Regions from separate parts of the Stenotrophomonas rhizophila genome, predicted to be linked through region 2. Evidence: predicted binding sites of a transcription regulator. Region 2 holds the regulator's gene; each other region holds the start of a gene.
What was found. Region 2 encodes FliA, which starts transcription of late flagellar genes. Its sites were predicted from a motif close to TAAAGTTTNNCNNNCNNNGGCCGATAA; they were not measured.
Positions count from the first base shown of each region.

Region 1: BAY15_RS17170 (methyl-accepting chemotaxis protein) is a predicted target of FliA. The motif match lies at 3,067-3,093, and genes of this name have one in related genera.
Region 3: BAY15_RS19650 (methyl-accepting chemotaxis protein) is a predicted target of FliA. The motif match lies at 1,939-1,965, and genes of this name have one in related genera.

Region 1 is NZ_CP016294.1:3,849,765-3,855,099, reverse strand. It holds gene BAY15_RS17190 (LysR family transcriptional regulator) at 1-453, shown strand, start outside; gene BAY15_RS17185 (SDR family oxidoreductase) at 582-1,337, shown strand; gene BAY15_RS17180 (Ohr family peroxiredoxin) at 1,370-1,876, shown strand; gene BAY15_RS17175 (bestrophin family protein) at 1,908-2,915, shown strand; gene BAY15_RS17170 (methyl-accepting chemotaxis protein) at 3,122-5,335, shown strand, end outside.
Region 2 is NZ_CP016294.1:2,080,873-2,086,207, reverse strand. It holds gene BAY15_RS09415 (AAA family ATPase) at 1-1,405, shown strand, start outside; gene BAY15_RS09410 (MinD/ParA family ATP-binding protein) at 1,392-2,279, shown strand; gene BAY15_RS09405 (RNA polymerase sigma factor FliA) at 2,276-3,022, shown strand; gene cheY (chemotaxis response regulator CheY) at 3,039-3,431, shown strand; gene BAY15_RS09395 (protein phosphatase CheZ) at 3,431-4,045, shown strand; gene BAY15_RS09390 (chemotaxis protein CheA) at 4,050-5,335, shown strand, end outside.
Region 3 is NZ_CP016294.1:3,759,703-3,765,037, reverse strand. It holds gene BAY15_RS16765 (response regulator) at 1-117, shown strand, start outside; gene BAY15_RS16760 (putative quinol monooxygenase) at 111-395, opposite strand; gene BAY15_RS16755 (SulP family inorganic anion transporter) at 464-1,918, shown strand; gene BAY15_RS19650 (methyl-accepting chemotaxis protein) at 2,087-4,684, shown strand; gene BAY15_RS16745 (DUF2628 domain-containing protein) at 4,742-5,131, opposite strand.

The sequences.
Region 1 (5,335 bases), 1.8 Mb from region 2:
CGGCACGGCCTGCCGGCCACCGTTGGCGAACTGGCCGCGCATGCCTGCATCAGCCAGCGACAGGCCAACGGGCGGCTGCAGCCTTGGGAGTTTCGTGTGGAAGGCCGGCCACTGAGCGTGGAACCGGCGTCGGCGCTGGTGTTCAACGACGCCGACCTGGCGCTGCAGGCGGTCCTGCAGGGACAGGGCCTGGCGCAGCTGCCGAACTACCAGGTGCGCGCTGCGCTGGATGCCGGGTTGGCGGTCAGCTGCCTGGACCAGTACGCCGCCGACGACCGCGGGCACTACCTGTGCTATCTCAGCCGACGCCAGCTGCCCAAGCGCATCCGCGCGTTCATCGATTTCATCACCAGCGAGGTGCGTGCACTCGACCTGGACGTGGTGACCCATTGGGAAAGCGTGCAGCAGGCCAGTGCACCGGCGCGCGACGTCGATGCCGGCGCGTGGCAATGAACGCCATTGGTGCCTGACAGGCAACAGTGCGCGTCCGCGCGCGGACCTACTGCCGCCGCAGCGGCCTGCCTAGCATCGTCACATGCCCCGGCCACCGGGGTTCCACCTTCCCCTCCTGGAGCAAGTACATGAAGATCCTGGTCATCGGCGGCACCGGCCGCATTGGCAGCAAGGTCGTCGACCGCCTGCGCGCGGCAGGCCATGACATCGTCATCGCCGCACCGTCCACCGGCATCGACATCATCAGCGGCGACGGCCTGGAGGCGGCCATGGCCGGCACCGACGTGGTCATCGACCTGGCCAACTCGCCATCGTTCGAAGACGCAGAGGTGCTGGCCTTCTTCCAGACCGCGGGGCGCAACATCCTGGCCGCCGAAGCCAAGGCCGGCGTACGCCATCACGTGGCCCTCTCCGTGGTGGGCACCGACAAGCTGGCGGCCAGTGGCTACTTCCGCGGCAAGATCGCGCAGGAAAGGTTGATCCGCGAGGCGGGCATCGCCTACACCATCATCCATTCCACCCAGTTCTTCGAATTCCTGCCGGGCATCCTGCAGTCCGCCGGTGAAGCGCTGCGCCTGCCCACCGCGCTGGTGCAGCCGATTTCGGCGGACGACGTGGCCGACGCAGTGGCGCGCATCGCGCTGCAGCCTGCCGTCAACGGGGTGGTGGAGATCGCCGGCCCCGAGCGCGCACCGATGGACGAACTGGCACAGCGCTTCCTCGACCGTACCCACGATCCCCGCCAGGTGGTGGGCGACGCACAGGCACCGTACTTCGGTGCGCAACTGCAGGACGACACGCTGGTGCCGGTCGGCCAGGCGTGGCTGGGCCGGCAGGGCTTCGATGCCTGGCTGCAGCAGTCCGGGTGGGTACGCAGCAACTGATTGCCCGTCCGCCCGCACCTCGTGGAAACGCCATGTCCGACCTGAAGCCGCCGTCGCCCACCGTTCTCGACAAATACCGTGGCGACGAGGTGCGCCCGCTCTACACCGGGCGGGTGCGGGTGAGCGGCGGCGAGACGGGACACGGACGCGCTTCGGGCGTGGTCGTCTCCGACGATGGCGCCTTGGCACTCGACCTGCGCCTGCCTCCCTCGCTGGGCGGTCCAGGGGGCGGCAGCAACCCCGAGCAGCTGTTGGCTGCCGGCTATGCGGCCTGCTTCCACGGCGCGATGAACCTGCTGGCCAGCCGTGCCGGGCTGGTGCTGGTAGACCCCTGCATCGAGGTGTCGGTGACCTTCTCGCGCGACCCGATCGACGGCCTGTACCTGCTGTCGGCCGAGGTGGAAGCCTACCTGCCCGGCCTGGAGGCCGGCGTGGCTGCCGAGCTGGTGCGCAACACCGAACGTGTCTGCCCCTACGCAAAGATGTTCCGCAACGGCATCACCCACGTGGTGAGCGTGGTGCCCACCGCCGCCCCCTGAGCGGCGCTTCCCCCTGCTGGAGAACACCCTCATGCACGCCGGCCGCTCCTATACCTTCACCGAGTTCCTGCTGTGGACCCGCCGCCCGCTGTACCTGCTGATCCTGCTGGATGTGGCGCTGGTGGCGCTGTACCAGCTCGGCGGGCTGCACTGGCTGGCGGTGCCATGGAACGTGATCTTCATGCTGGGTACCAGCGTGGCGCTGATCGCAGGCTTCAAGAACACCCAGACCTACAACCGGTTGTGGGAAGCGCAGCAGGTGTGGGCCTCCATCACCGCCGCCAGCCGCCTGTGGGGCACGATGAGCCGCGACTACGTGGCCCATCCCGAACACACCCGGCGGCTGGTGTACCGCCACCTGGCGTGGCTGACCGCGCTACGCTACCAGATGCGCGAAACCAAACCCTGGGAGACCGTGCAGCTGGCGCCCAACGTCGAGTACCGCAAGCGCTATGACGTGCCGGAAAAGGTGCGCACGCTGGATGCCGAGCTGATCAAGTACGTCACTCCCGAAGAGCGCTCGCGCATCCTGGGCGCTGGCGGCAAGGCCACCGAAGTACTTTCCCTGCAGGGCGCATCGCTGCGTCAGCTGCTGGATGCAGGTGACATACCGCAGGCCAGCTTCGCCGAACTGCAGCGCGTGCTGCGCGACCTGCACGACCAGCAGGCGCGCAGCGAACGGATCAAGAACTACCCCTACCCGCGCCAGTACGCGGTGATCAACGTGATCTTTGTCCGCATCCTGTGCCTGCTGCTGCCACTGGGCATGATCGACCTGCTGGCACCCATGAACGACACCGTGGGCGGGGCGATGGCCGGGCAGATGGTGTGGCTGGCGATTCCGTTGAGCGTGCTGGTGTCGTGGATGTACGCCGCGCTGGACCAGGTCGGCGAAAGCAGCGCCAATCCCTTCGAAGGTGGCGCCAACGACATTCCGATTTCGCAGCTGTGCACCTCCATCGAGCTGGACCTGCGCCGGCTGCTGGATGAGCGCGACATTCCGGTGCCGCAGGTGCCGGCCAGCCCCATCGTGATGTGATCGCGCCGGCGTTGCGCACTACGTTGGCCTCTGCCGCGGGTGCACCTCCCCAATCCAATGCCCGCACCGCCGACCGTCATCGTGCGGTCTTCAACGCCCGCTACAACGTAGGCACTGCGCGGACAGCGCAGGATGCAGGTGGATCCAGCCCTAAAGTCCAAGCGAATGCGGCCGATACCGATGCGTCCTTCTGTCTGGAGTGCGTCATGTCGGCCATCCCCCGCCGTGTGCTGTCGTCCCTCGCCCGCAGGGCTGAACCCCTGCGCCGGCTCAGCGTGGCGCGCAAGCTGAAAATCAGCCTGGTGGCCTGTGCAGCGGGCCTGCTGCTGGTGGCCGCCGTCTACGCCTGGACAAGGTACAACAGCGAACGCGCCGCCGACACCTTCGCCTCCCATCAGCAGGCGACCAGCCTGATGGCGGCACTGGGCACCCAGGTGGCCGATGCCCGCCGCCTGCAGACCCGCTACGCAGCGAGCTTCGACGATGCCGACCGGGAGGCGCTGCAGCAGGCACGCCAACGCCTGCAGGTGTCGCTGGAGGCACTGCAGCGCACCGCCGCCGCCAACGGCAATGCGGCTTCACTCAGGGCACTGGCCACCCGCATCGGCGAGTTTGCCGAGGGGATCAACGCGCTGAATGCACGCGTGGATGAAATGGGAAGGGGCGAGGCCGGGCTGCGCGCGCAGCTGGAGGCCGCCGCTGCTGCGATGGAGGCCGAGCTGGCCCCCCTGCAACAACCCGCACTGGACGCCCAGTGGCAGGCCATCCGCCGGCAGGAAGCGCTGCTGCTGCTCAGCGGCGATTCCACCCATGCCGACCGCGCCAGCGAAGCCAAGCTGCCGTTCGAACTGGCGCTGGCAGCGCCGGGCGTGCCGGCGGCCGCCCAGGACGCGCTTCGCACCGCGATGGACAGCTACCAGGGTGCACTGCTTGGCTACACCGCCGCGCGAGTGGGGTTGGATGTGGAAGCGCAGTCGCTGGCCGATACCGCTGCACAGATCGCGCCGTCGCTTGAGCAGGTGCAGCGTGCACAGGCAACGGCGCTGGAGGCCGCGCGTGGGCGCCTGCAGGCACAGGCGAGGGCGATGACGGTGGTGTTCGCGGTCACGCTGCTGCTGGTGGCTGGGTTGCTGATCGCCACGTTGCTGCTGACCCTGCAGGCGGTGCAGCGCCCGATCGCCAACACGTTGCGCTTCGCCGAGGACATCGCCGAGGACCGGCTGGATACGGTGCTGGTCGTGCATAACCCGCACGATGAGTTCGGCCAGCTGGCGCAACGCCTGCGACATATGCAGGAACGGCTGCGCGGCCGGATCGTGGCCGAGCGGGCCGCCGCGCGCGACAACACCCGTGCGCGCCAGGCCCTGGACAGTGCCCAGACCGGCTTGATGGTGCTGGAGCCTGACGGCCGCATCGGCTTCCTCAACCATGCGCTGTGCACTGCGCTGGGCTGCACGCCCAGCCAGTGGCAGGGCCAACCGGCGCAGGTGCTGCATCCGGTGTTTGCGGGCGTCGCCGCGCAGCTGCAGCGCGGCCATGCCAGTGCACACGAGATCGAGCAGGGCGGAATCCGCTATCAGCTGGTACTCAACCCCATCCTCGACCACGACCAGTTGCTGGGAGCCGCAGTGGAATGGCGCAGCCGCGCGCTGGAAACCACGGTCGAAACCGAAGTGGCCGCGCTGGTGGACGCCGCCGCGCAGGGTCAGCTGCAGGCGCGTATCGCGGTGAACGACAAGCAGGGTTTCGTGCTGACCTTGGCGGTGAGCATCAACCGCCTGCTGGATACCTTCCAGGGCAACCTGGCCGGGCTGCAGGCGCTGCTGTCCGGGCTGGCGCACGGTGACCTGGGCGTTCGCATGCAGGGTGACTACCAGGGCGTGTTCGCGCAGATGCGCGACGATGCCAACGCCAGCGTGGCACAGCTGGCCGACATCGTGGCGCGCATCCAGCACGCCACCGCGGCGATCAACGGCGCGGCTGGTGAAATCGTGGCCGGCAACCGTGACCTCGCCGAACGCACGGAACGGCAGGCGGCGCATCTTGAAGAAACCGCGTCCTCCATGGAGGAACTCACTGCAACCGTGCGCGAGAACGCGGATTCGGCGCAGCAGGCCAACCAGCTGGCGATGGACGCCGCTGCCATTGCGGGGCAGGGCGGCAACGCGGTGGCACAGGTCGTGTCCACGATGCACGACATCGCCGCCTCCTCACGACACATCGGCGACATCACCGGGGTGATCGACGGCATCGCCTTCCAGACCAACATCCTCGCCCTCAACGCTGCGGTGGAAGCCGCACGGGCCGGCGAGCAGGGCCGGAGTTTCGCGGTGGTAGCGGGCGAAGTGCGCCTGCTGGCCCAGCGCAGCGCCGATGCCGCCCGCCAGATCAAGCAGCTGATCGAAGCCTCGGTGGAGACG
Region 2 (5,335 bases):
TGAGCAGGCTGCCGCCGCCGAACGCACCGTGGTCGCGCCGGTCGCCGACGCCGCACCGGTGGCAGTGGAAGCACCGGTCCGCGCCGCTGCGCCGGCCCCGGCCAACCGCGCCCGCTTCATCATCGACCCGCCGCTGGACGAAGCACCGCTGTTCGAGATGCACGCTCCGGCAGGCCGCACCAGCATCCCGCCGCAGCTGCCGCAGATGCCGGCGCAGCAGATGCAGCGGGCTCCCCTTGAGGCCCCGGCGGCGCCGCTGTGGGAAACCGTGCCGGTGGTCCCGGCCGCGGCCAGCCCGGCCATCCAGATCGACGATTCGGCGGTGTTTGCCGCGCCCGCTCCGGTGGTTGTGGACGCCATCGCCGCGCCGGTCGCCGCCATGACCGTTGCTGCACCGGTCGAGCCGTCGCTGCAGGCCGCCAACGAACCGACGGTGCCGGCCGAGGTCATCACCGCCCCGGTGCCTGCCGTCGCCGCCCCGGTCACCCTGGTCCGCGACGATGAGGAACTGCGCCAGCTGCGGAATGAAGTGGCCGGCATGCGCACCGTCATCGAGCGCGAAATGAACCGCTTCACCGACGAGCGCCTGCGCGGCTCGGCGGTGCGTGCCGCCGCGCTGGACCTGATGGACGAATACGGTTTCGACGCCGGCATCTGCCGCGATGTGGCCCTGCAGATCCCGCTGGACACCGAAGCCCACCGTGGCCGTGGCCTGATGCTGGGGCTGCTGTCCAAGAAGCTGCCGATCGCCCCGGTCGACCCGCTGGAGGCCGGCGGCGTGATCGCCCTGGTCGGTCCCACCGGTGCCGGCAAGACCACCACCATCGCCAAGCTGGCCTCGCGCTTCGCCGAAGCCCACGCCGCCCGCGACGTGGCCCTGGTCACCACCGATACCGCCCGCATCGGCGCCCGCGAACAGCTGTACGGCTTCGGCCGCCAGCTCGGCATCGCCGTGCATGAAGCCAACAGTGGCAGCGACCTGGCCCAGCTGCTGGAGCGCCTGAAGGACTACAAGCTGGTGCTGATCGACACCGCCGGCCTGGGCCCGCGTGACCGCGCCCTGGCCGCCCAGCTGCAGTGGCTCCGCGCCGCCCCGCAGATCCGCACGCTGCTGGTGCTGCCGGCCAACACCAGCTTCGGCGACATGGACGAGGTGGTCCGCCGCTTCAGCGGCGCCAACCCGCAGGGCGTGGTGCTGAGCAAGCTGGACGAGACCGGCCGCTTCGGTACCGCGCTGTCGGTGGCCGTCGACCACCGCCTGCCGATCACCTGGGTCACCGACGGGCAGGACGTTCCCGAAGACCTGCACCGGGCCAGTGCAGCCAATCTTGTACTTCGCCTTGAAGATTTGCGCCGCGCGGCCGATATGCCCTGCAACCCGGAGTTGAACCATGCCGTCGCGTGAGTATGAAAACCTGACCAGGACCTTCCCGTTGTCGGCCACCCGCAGCCAGCCGCTGGGCCCGGTCCGCACCATCGCCGTCACCGGCGGCAAGGGCGGCGTGGGCAAGACCAATGTGTCGGCCAACCTGGCCGTGGCGCTGGCCGACATGGGCAAGCGCACGCTGCTGCTGGATGCCGACCTGGGCCTGGCCAACATCGATGTGATCCTGGGCCTGCAGCCCAAGCTGACCCTGGCCGACCTGGTCGCCGGGCGCTGCACGCTGGATGAAGTGATCCTGGAAGGCCCGGGTGGCGTGCTGGTGGTGCCGGCCGCGTCGGGCCGCCGCCACATGGCCGAACTGCAGCCGGCCGAACACGTGGGCCTGGTCAACGTGTTCTCCGAACTGGAACGCGATCTGGACTTCATGGTGGTCGACACCGCCGCCGGCATCACCGACGGCGTGCTCACCTTCTGCCAGGCCGCCCAGGACACCGTGGTGGTGGTCTGCGACGAACCGGCCTCGATCACCGATGCCTATGCGCTGATCAAGGTGCTCTCGCGCGAACGTGGCGTGGACCGCATCCAGGTGGTCGCCAACATGGTGCGTGATCCGAACGAAGGCCGCGTGCTCTACGAAAAGCTGAGCCGGGTCTGTGACAAGTTCCTGGCCGATGTCTCGCTGAACTACCTGGGCTGCGTGCCGCAGGACGACTGGTTGCGCCTGTCGGTGCAGCGCCAGCAGCCGGTGGTGAAGGCCTACCCGTCCAGCCCGTCGGCGCAGGCGATCGCCGAGATCGCCCGGCGCACCGCCCGCTGGCAGGCCCCGACCGAGCCGCGCGGCGGCGTTGAATTCTTCCTGGAACGCATCCTCAAGCAACGCGGGGTGACCGCATGAAAGGCGCCGCACAATACAAAGAGGTGCAGCGCGCCGCTGCCAACGAGTGCATTGCCCAGCACTCGGACCTGGTCCGGCGCATCGCCCACCACCTGGCCGCACGCCTGCCGGCCAGCGTTGAAGTCGACGACCTGATCCAGGCCGGCATGATGGGCCTGATCGAGGCCTCGCGCAGCTACGACGCCGACCAGGGCGCCTCGTTCGAAACCTACGCCTCGATCCGCATCCGCGGCTCGATGATCGACGAGATCCGCCGCGGCGACTGGGTGCCGCGTTCGGTGCACCGCCGTGCCCGCGACGCCGCGTCCACCATCCGCCGGCTGGAGCAGACCACCGGCCGCGCCGCCAGCGCCACCGAAGTGGCCGCCGCGATGGACATGCCGCTGCCCGACTACCTGCGCCTGATGGAAGACGCCGCGCGTGGCCAGGTGCTGAGCCTGGAATCGCGGATCGAAGACCAGGGCGAGCTGGATACCGTCGCCCAGGGCGGCCCGACTCCGCAGCAGGTGCTGGAGCGCGGCGAATTCGGCCGCGAGCTGGGCAATGCGATCGGCCTGCTGCCCGAACGCGAACAGCTGGTGCTGTCGCTGTACTACGAGCAGGAACTGAACCTGAAAGAGATCGGCGCGGTGCTCGGCGTCAGCGAGTCGCGCGTCTGCCAGATCCATGGCCAGGCAGTGCTGCGCCTGCGTGGCCGACTGAAGATCTTCGAGGCGGCCGACGCCGGCCTCGAGAACACTTGATACCGAGGAAAGTGCTTTGAACAAGAACATGCGTATCCTGATCGTCGACGACTTCTCGACCATGCGTCGTATCGTCAAGAACCTGCTGGGCGATCTGGGCTTCACCAATACGGCCGAAGCCGAGGACGGGCATGCCGCGCTGGCCCTGCTGCAGAGCCAGTCGTTCGATTTCGTGGTCACCGACTGGAACATGCCGGTCATGACCGGTATCGACCTGCTCAAGGCGATCCGCGCCGACGCCAAGCTCAAGACCCTGCCGGTGCTGATGGTCACCGCCGAAGCCAAGCGCGAGCAGATCATTGAAGCCGCCCAGTCCGGCGTGAACGGCTACATCATCAAGCCGTTCACCGCCCAGACCCTGGAAGAAAAGCTCGGCAAGATCTTCGAGCGCCTGGCGGCCAGCGCGTGATGGAAACCCTTCGCGACAAATCGGCGCTGGTGCAGCGCCTGCAGGATGCCCTGGCCGCGCTGGAAAGCGGCGACGAAGCCGGCTGGCGCCGGGAAATCGACGCCCTGGCCGCGCTGCGCACCCAGCCGATGATGGCCGGGCTGAACCGCCTTGCCCGCGAACTGGGCCAGGCGCTGGGCGAACTGCCCACCCTGCCCAGCGAAGCCGGCGAGCTTGACGATGCCTGCGCGCGCCTGGACCACGTGGTGGCGATGACCGAACAGGCCACCCACCGCACCCTGGACCTGGCCGAGGAATGCCGCGCGCTCACCGAGCAGCTGCGTGCCAACGGGCTGAGCCCGGACCAGGACCAGCAGCTGGACCGCATCCGCCACAACCTCACCGAGATCGCGCTCACCCAGAGCTACCAGGATCTCACCGGGCAGATCATCCGCCGCGTGGTGGGCATCGTGCGCCGCGTGCACGAAGGCTTCGGCGCGCTCGGCCTGCCGCCGCCGGACGACAGCGCGCACAAGCGCGACAACGGCCTGGCCGGTCCGGCCGTGAGCGGCCTGGACCGCCATCAGGTGTCACAGGTCGACGCCGACGACCTGCTTTCCGATTTGGGGCTTTGAAACCATGAGTGCTGTTCCAGACGACATTGCTGCAGACTTCATCCTCGAGGCCCAGGAGATCCTGGATCGCCTCGGCGAACAGCTGGTGTCGCTGGAGCAGTCGCCCCAGGACAGCGACCAGCTCAACGCGGTGTTCCGCGGGTTCCACACGCTCAAGGGCGGTGCCGGCTTCCTGGGCATCCAGGCCATGGTCGAGCTGTGCCACGCCGCCGAAGAAACCCTTGGCATGGCCCGCTCGGGCCAGGCCGTGCTGCAGGCCCACCATTTCGACGCCGGCCAGCAATCGCTGGATTACCTGCAGTCGATGCTGGATTCGGTGGCCGCCGGCACCGAGCCGGGCTATGCCCCGCCGGAACTGATCGCGCAGTTCGACGTCAACGGACCGGCCACGCCGGCACCGGCCGCGACGGCGGCCGCCTCGAGCGGCGAGCTCATCACCGACGATGAATTCGAAGCCCTGCTGGATACCCTGCACGGCGGCGCGGCTCCCACTGCCGTGGCGAAAAAGAACGACGATGGCCTGATCGGCGAAGACGAATTCGAAGCCCTGCTCGACCAGCTGCATGGCGGCGCCGCTCCCGGCGCGCAGAGCGTGGCCGCAGCGGCACCCGCCCCGGCCGTCGCGCCGCGCCCGGTCGCCGCTCCGGCCCCGGCCAAGCCGGCCGTCAACAAGCCGGTGGCCGAAGCCGAACACACCGTGCGCGTGGATACCAAGCGCCTGGATGCCATCGTCAACCTGATCGGCGAACTGGTGCTGTCGCGCAACCGGCTCAAGACCCTGCGTGCACGCCTGCACGACGAAGAACTGGACCGCGCCGTGTCCACGCTGGATATCGCCACCGCGCGCCTGCAGTCGGCGGTGATGCGCACCCGCATGCAGCCGGTGGGCAAGGTGTTCTCACGCTTCCCGAAGGTCGCCCGCGACGTGGCCCGCAACCTGAAGAAGGAAGTGGAGCTGGAACTGATCGGGGCGGAAACCGAACTGGACCGCAACCTGGTCGAAGCCCTGGCCGACCCGCTGGTGCACCTGGTGCGCAACGCGATCGACCACGGCATTGAAATGCCCGAGCTGCGCGAAGCCCAGGGCAAGACACGCAGCGGCAACGTGCGCCTGTCCGCGCAGCAGGAAGGCGACTACGTCAGCATTGAAGTGCAGGACGACGGCGCCGGCATCGACCCCGAGCGCCTGCGCGCCAAGGCCCGCGAAAAGGGCCTGATCGATCCCGAAGCCGCCGCCCGCCTGACCAGCGAGGAATGCCTGCACCTGGTGTTCCTGCCCGGCTTCTCGAC
Region 3 (5,335 bases), 1.7 Mb from region 2:
GAAAGCGCCGCCGTGCGCAACGAGTTCCTGGGCGAGGGGATGTCGCTGCTGCCCAAGCCGTTCAGCGTGCACGAGCTGCTGCACAGCGTTGGCGCGATGTTCGGCCCCCGTCAGTAACCGCCCACCGGTTCGGTTTCGAACCGTTCGCCGAAGCCGGTGATATGCGGGCGTGCGCGGGCAATGGCCTGCTGCACGCCTGGCAGCGCCAGCGAGGCGTGGTGGAGTTCAGCGCTGTCCCAGACTTCAGTGATCCAGATCGCGTCGGCATTTGCGGGATCCTTGGCCACCACGTAGCTCCGGCATCCCGGCATGGCCTGGGTGCCCTCCAGCAGGATCGCGATGACCGCGTCGCGCTCGCCGGGAGCGATGTTCATCTTTCCGATCAGACCGTACATGGATGCCTTCCTGCTGCTCGAGGGAGGGTCGATGGTATCCTGCGCGCCGTTCTGCCGCCTGGCCCCCCATGTCTGTCTCCTATCCCCCGCGCCAGCAGTGGCTCGGCAACATCCGTGGCGACCTGCTTTCCGGCACCGTGGTCGCCTTGGCGCTCATTCCTGAAGCCATTGCCTTCTCGATCATTGCCGGCGTGGACCCCAAGGTGGGCCTGTATGCGTCGTTCTGCATCGCCGTGGTCACCGCCATCGCAGGCGGCCGGCCAGGCATGATCTCGGCGGCCACCGGCGCAATGGCGCTGGTGATGGTGGACCTGGTGAAGGACCACGGCCTGCAGTATCTGCTGGCCGCGACGATCCTGGCCGGCCTGCTGCAGATCATCGCCGGCGCACTGAAGCTGGGCGCGCTGATGCGGTTCGTGTCGCGTTCGGTGATCACCGGCTTCGTCAACGCACTGGCCATCCTGATTTTCCTGGCACAGATGCCCGAGCTGATCGGGCGCTCGTGGCAGGTGTGGGCGGTGTGCGCGGCGGGGCTGGCCATCATCTACCTGCTGCCGCGGTTGACCCGCGCAGTGCCGTCGCCGCTGGTGGCCATCGTGGTGCTGACCGCGCTGTCGATCGGGCTGCATTGGGAAGTGCGGACCGTGGGCGACATGGGCGCACTGCCCGACAGCCTGCCCACGTTCCTGTTCCCCGATGTGCCGATGACGTGGGACACGCTGGCGCTGCTGCTGCCGGTCTCGGCAACCCTCGCGGTGGTGGGCCTGCTGGAGTCGATGATGACCGCGCAGATCGTCGAGGACATGACCGACACCCCGAGCCAGCGCAACCGTGAGTGCGCCGGCCAGGGCCTGGCCAACATCACCGCTGGCCTGTTCGGCGGCATGGGTGGCTGCGCGATGATCGGGCAGTCGGTCATCAATGTGTCCTCCGGCGGGCGTGGCCGGTTGTCCTGCCTGGTGGCAGGCGTGCTGCTGTTGCTGCTGGTGGTGTACGGGCACGACTGGGTGCGGCAGATTCCCATGGCCGCGTTGGTGGCGGTGATGATCATGGTCAGCATCGGGACCTTCCACTGGCGTTCCTTTGCCGAGTTCCGCGTGCACCCCATGAGCTCCTCGGTGGTGATGGTGGCCACCGTCGTGGTGACCGTGGCCACCCACGACCTGGCCAAGGGCGTGCTGACCGGAGTGCTGCTGTCGGCGTTGTTCTTCGCGCGCAAGGTGGGTCGGCTGCTGGTCGTCACCGACCACACCGATGCCGACGGAGTCCGCACCTACACGGCGACCGGGCAGGTGTTCTTCGCTTCGGCGGGGCAGTTCGGCGAGAGCTTTGATTACCAGGAAGTGCCGGCGCGGGTACGGATCGACCTCAGCCAGGCGCACTTCTGGGACCTGAGTGCGGTTGGCGCACTGGACAGGGTTACCCTCAAACTGCGCGGGCATGGGGCGCAGGTCGAGGTGATCGGACTCAATGCCGCCAGCCAGACGTTGGTGGAGCGGCTGGGTGGCCGTACGCCTCACTGAACCCGGTCAGGATCCGGCGCTCAACATCTCCAGCACAGGGCCGCTACCAGCGTATGACCCGACCTGCATGTGCGTTGCACCGTGCCGGGCGGGCCGCAATGGACTGCGTGACGTAGTAGCGGTGCCCTCGGGCGCGCGCTGTTCTGTACTCCTGCCTGGAACACCCCCATGTCCACGTCCCGCCCGTCCGCTTCCAAGCGTCCCGGCAGCATCGCCAACCGGCTGATGCTCGGAACCGCGCTGATCGCCATGCTCTGCTTCGGCGTGACCGCCGCCCTCAGTTACCGCGAAGCCAGCCAGGCGCTGCTCGAATCGTCGCGGCGGACCATGGAAAGCCAGGCCGAGGCCGAATCGCGCCGGGTCGGTGCCGACCTGGCCGCCGCGTTTTCCACCAGCCAGGCACTGGCCGACAGCCTGGTGGTGCAGCACCGCGCTGCCACCCTGTCGCGCGCGACTGCCGCACAGGTGCTGCACCAGCAGCTGCAATCGCACCCGGAATGGGTGGGCCTGGGCACGCTGTGGGAACCGCAGGCCTTCGATGGCAGGGACGCCGACTTCGTCGGTGCCGAAGCCCACGATGCCACCGGCCGCTTCATGAGCTACTGGGCCTGGCAGGACGGCGCGCCGGTGCAGGATGTACTCAAGGGCTATGACGTCCCCGGCGATGGTGACTGGTACCTGCGCCCGCGTGAGCTCAAGCGGCAGGCCGTGAGCGAGCCGTACCGTTATGAGATCGGCGGCAGGCAGGTGCTGATGACCACGCTGTCGACCCCGGTGCTCGACAACGGACAGTTCCTGGGCGCGGTCACCGTGGACTTCGGCCTGGCTGCACTGCAGGAGCGTCTGGCGGCGCTGCGCCCGATGGGGCAGGGCCATGTCGAACTCATCTCGCCCGGCGGCATCGTGCTGGCCGCGCAGGATGCCAAGCAGATCGGCCAGCGCCGCGACGATGCCGTCACTGCGCAGGTCCTTGCAGCCGTGGCGCGTGACCAGCGCTTCGAGGCGTTCACTCCGGATGCCGCAGGCAACGTGAAAGCGTATGTGCCGCTGCGCATCGGTGGCAGCCAAGAGCGGTTCGCGCTGGGCGTGATCGTGCCGTATGCGCTGATCACCGAACAGGCGCGCTCGCTGCTGTGGATCATCCTCGGCGTTGGCCTGGGCGCGGCACTGGTGCTCAGCGCCAGCGTATACGTGCTGCTGCGCCGCCAGGCGATCCGCCCGCTTGCCGATGCCGTGCGGCTCTCGGCGGATGTGGCCGAAGGCCGCCTGGACACCCCGCTGCCGTCGCCACGCGACGACGAGGTTGGCCGCCTGTTGGAGTCCATGCAGCGCATGCGCGGCCAGCTGCGCGCGGTGATGGCCGCGCAGGGCGAGATGGCGCAACGCCATGAAGCCGGCGAACTCGGCTACCGGATGGATGCGCAGGCCTTCCCGGGCGCGTACGGGCGCATGGTCGAAGACACCAACCAGCTGGTGGGCGCCAACATTGCCGTCACCCGTCGCCTGGTCGAGGTAATGCAGCGCTATGCGGTAGGCGATCTGTCGCAGGACATGGACCGCCTGCCCGGCGACCAGGCCGTGTTCACCGATGCAATGGACACCACCAAGGCCAACCTGCGCGCGATCAATACCCAGATCCGCGACCTGGCCGGTGCCGCCGCGCGCGGCGACTTCAGCCAGCGCGGCGATGGGGTGCGCTTCGACCACGACTTCCGCGCCATGGTCGAAAACCTCAACACCATGATGCAGGTGAGCGACGACAACCTGCAGCAGATCTCCGCGCTGCTGCGCGCGATCGCCGCCGGCGACCTCACCGCACGCATGCACGGCCAGTTCCACGGCGTGTTCGCGCAGATGCGCGACGATGCCGATACCACCGTGACCCAGCTGACCGACATCGTCGGTCGTATCCAGCAGGCGACCGACAGCATCAACCTGGCGGCGGGCGAAATCGCCTCGGGCAACAGCGATCTGTCGCGCCGTACCGAACAGCAGGCCGCGAGCCTGGAGGAAACCGCCGCGTCGATGGAGGAACTGACCTCCACCGTGCGCCAGAACGCCGACCACGCCGTACAGGCCAACCAGCTGGCGGCCGGTGCTGCCAACGTGGCCGAACAGGGCGGGCAGGTGGTGGGCCAGGTGGTGACCACCATGGCCGGAATCGAGGCCGCGTCCAAGCGCATCGCCGAGATCATCTCGGTGATCGATGGGATCGCCTTCCAGACCAACATCCTGGCGCTCAACGCCGCCGTGGAAGCGGCGCGCGCCGGTGAGCAGGGCCGCGGCTTTGCGGTGGTGGCCTCGGAAGTGCGCGCGCTGGCGCAGCGCTCGGCCGGTGCGGCCAAGGAGATCAAGCAGTTGATCGACGATTCGGTGGAGCAGGTCGCCGAAGGCTCGGCGCTGGTGCAGACCGCCGGGCGCACCATGGAAGAGATCGTTACCGGCGTGCGCCGGGTCAACGACATCATGGCCGAGATTTCCGCCGCCTCGAAGGAGCAGTCCGCCGGCATCGAGCAGGTCAACCAGACCATCACCCAGATGGACGAAACCACCCAGCAGAATGCGGCGCTGGTGGAAGAAGCCACCGCGGCGGCGCGGGCGATGGAAGAGCAGGCCCAGCACCTGGGCAAGGCCGTGGCGATCTTCCGCACCGGCGCGGCTGCGCCGGCCGCAGCGCCTGCGGCACCGCGCAAGGCCGTCGGCCAGAAGCGGGCCCCGATGCGTGCAGCAGCGGCAGCGGTCGAGACCGAATGGGAAACCTTCTGAGCAGCAAAAAGCCCGGTCAATCGACCGGGCTTTTCAGGTGAGGCGAGCTGCGGGGGTTTACCAGCGCATGCCCTGGAAGGGATTCCAGCTGGTGTCGCCCTTCACCTTTTCCAGGTAGTAGTTGTAGTTGGTGGTGAGCGCAATGAACAGCGACCACGCAATCGCGATGCCACGGCCGATCGGGTCGGGCAGGAATGCCAGCACCACGCCGAGCACCAGGGTCAGGCCCAGGATCGTCAGGGCCTTGCGCCACATGCCCAGGATGAAGAGGTAGATGCAGCCGAAGAACAGGGCGAAGAAGTTGAAGTTGACCTTGACCTTCTGCCCGAACGGCAGCGCCTTGTAGGCGGCCTTGAAGGCCGGCGAGTTTGGCGCCCCGTGGGCATTGAAGAAGTCGAACCGGAACTGCCACTTGGGGCTGAAGGATGACGCGATGTTGGAATCCATATCCACTTTATGATGTTGAAAACGGTTACATGATAGTCGCTGACTATTGAAAAGCGCCAGTTTTCGGGCGCGCATCAGTGCTGACGCATTCCGGCGTAGGCGACGTCACACATTCGTCCACAAATTCATATAGGGTTCGCATTCCTCGCGGCATGGGTGCCGCGCGGGTGTATTGGAAGCGATCGAGAGTCAGACCATGTCGAG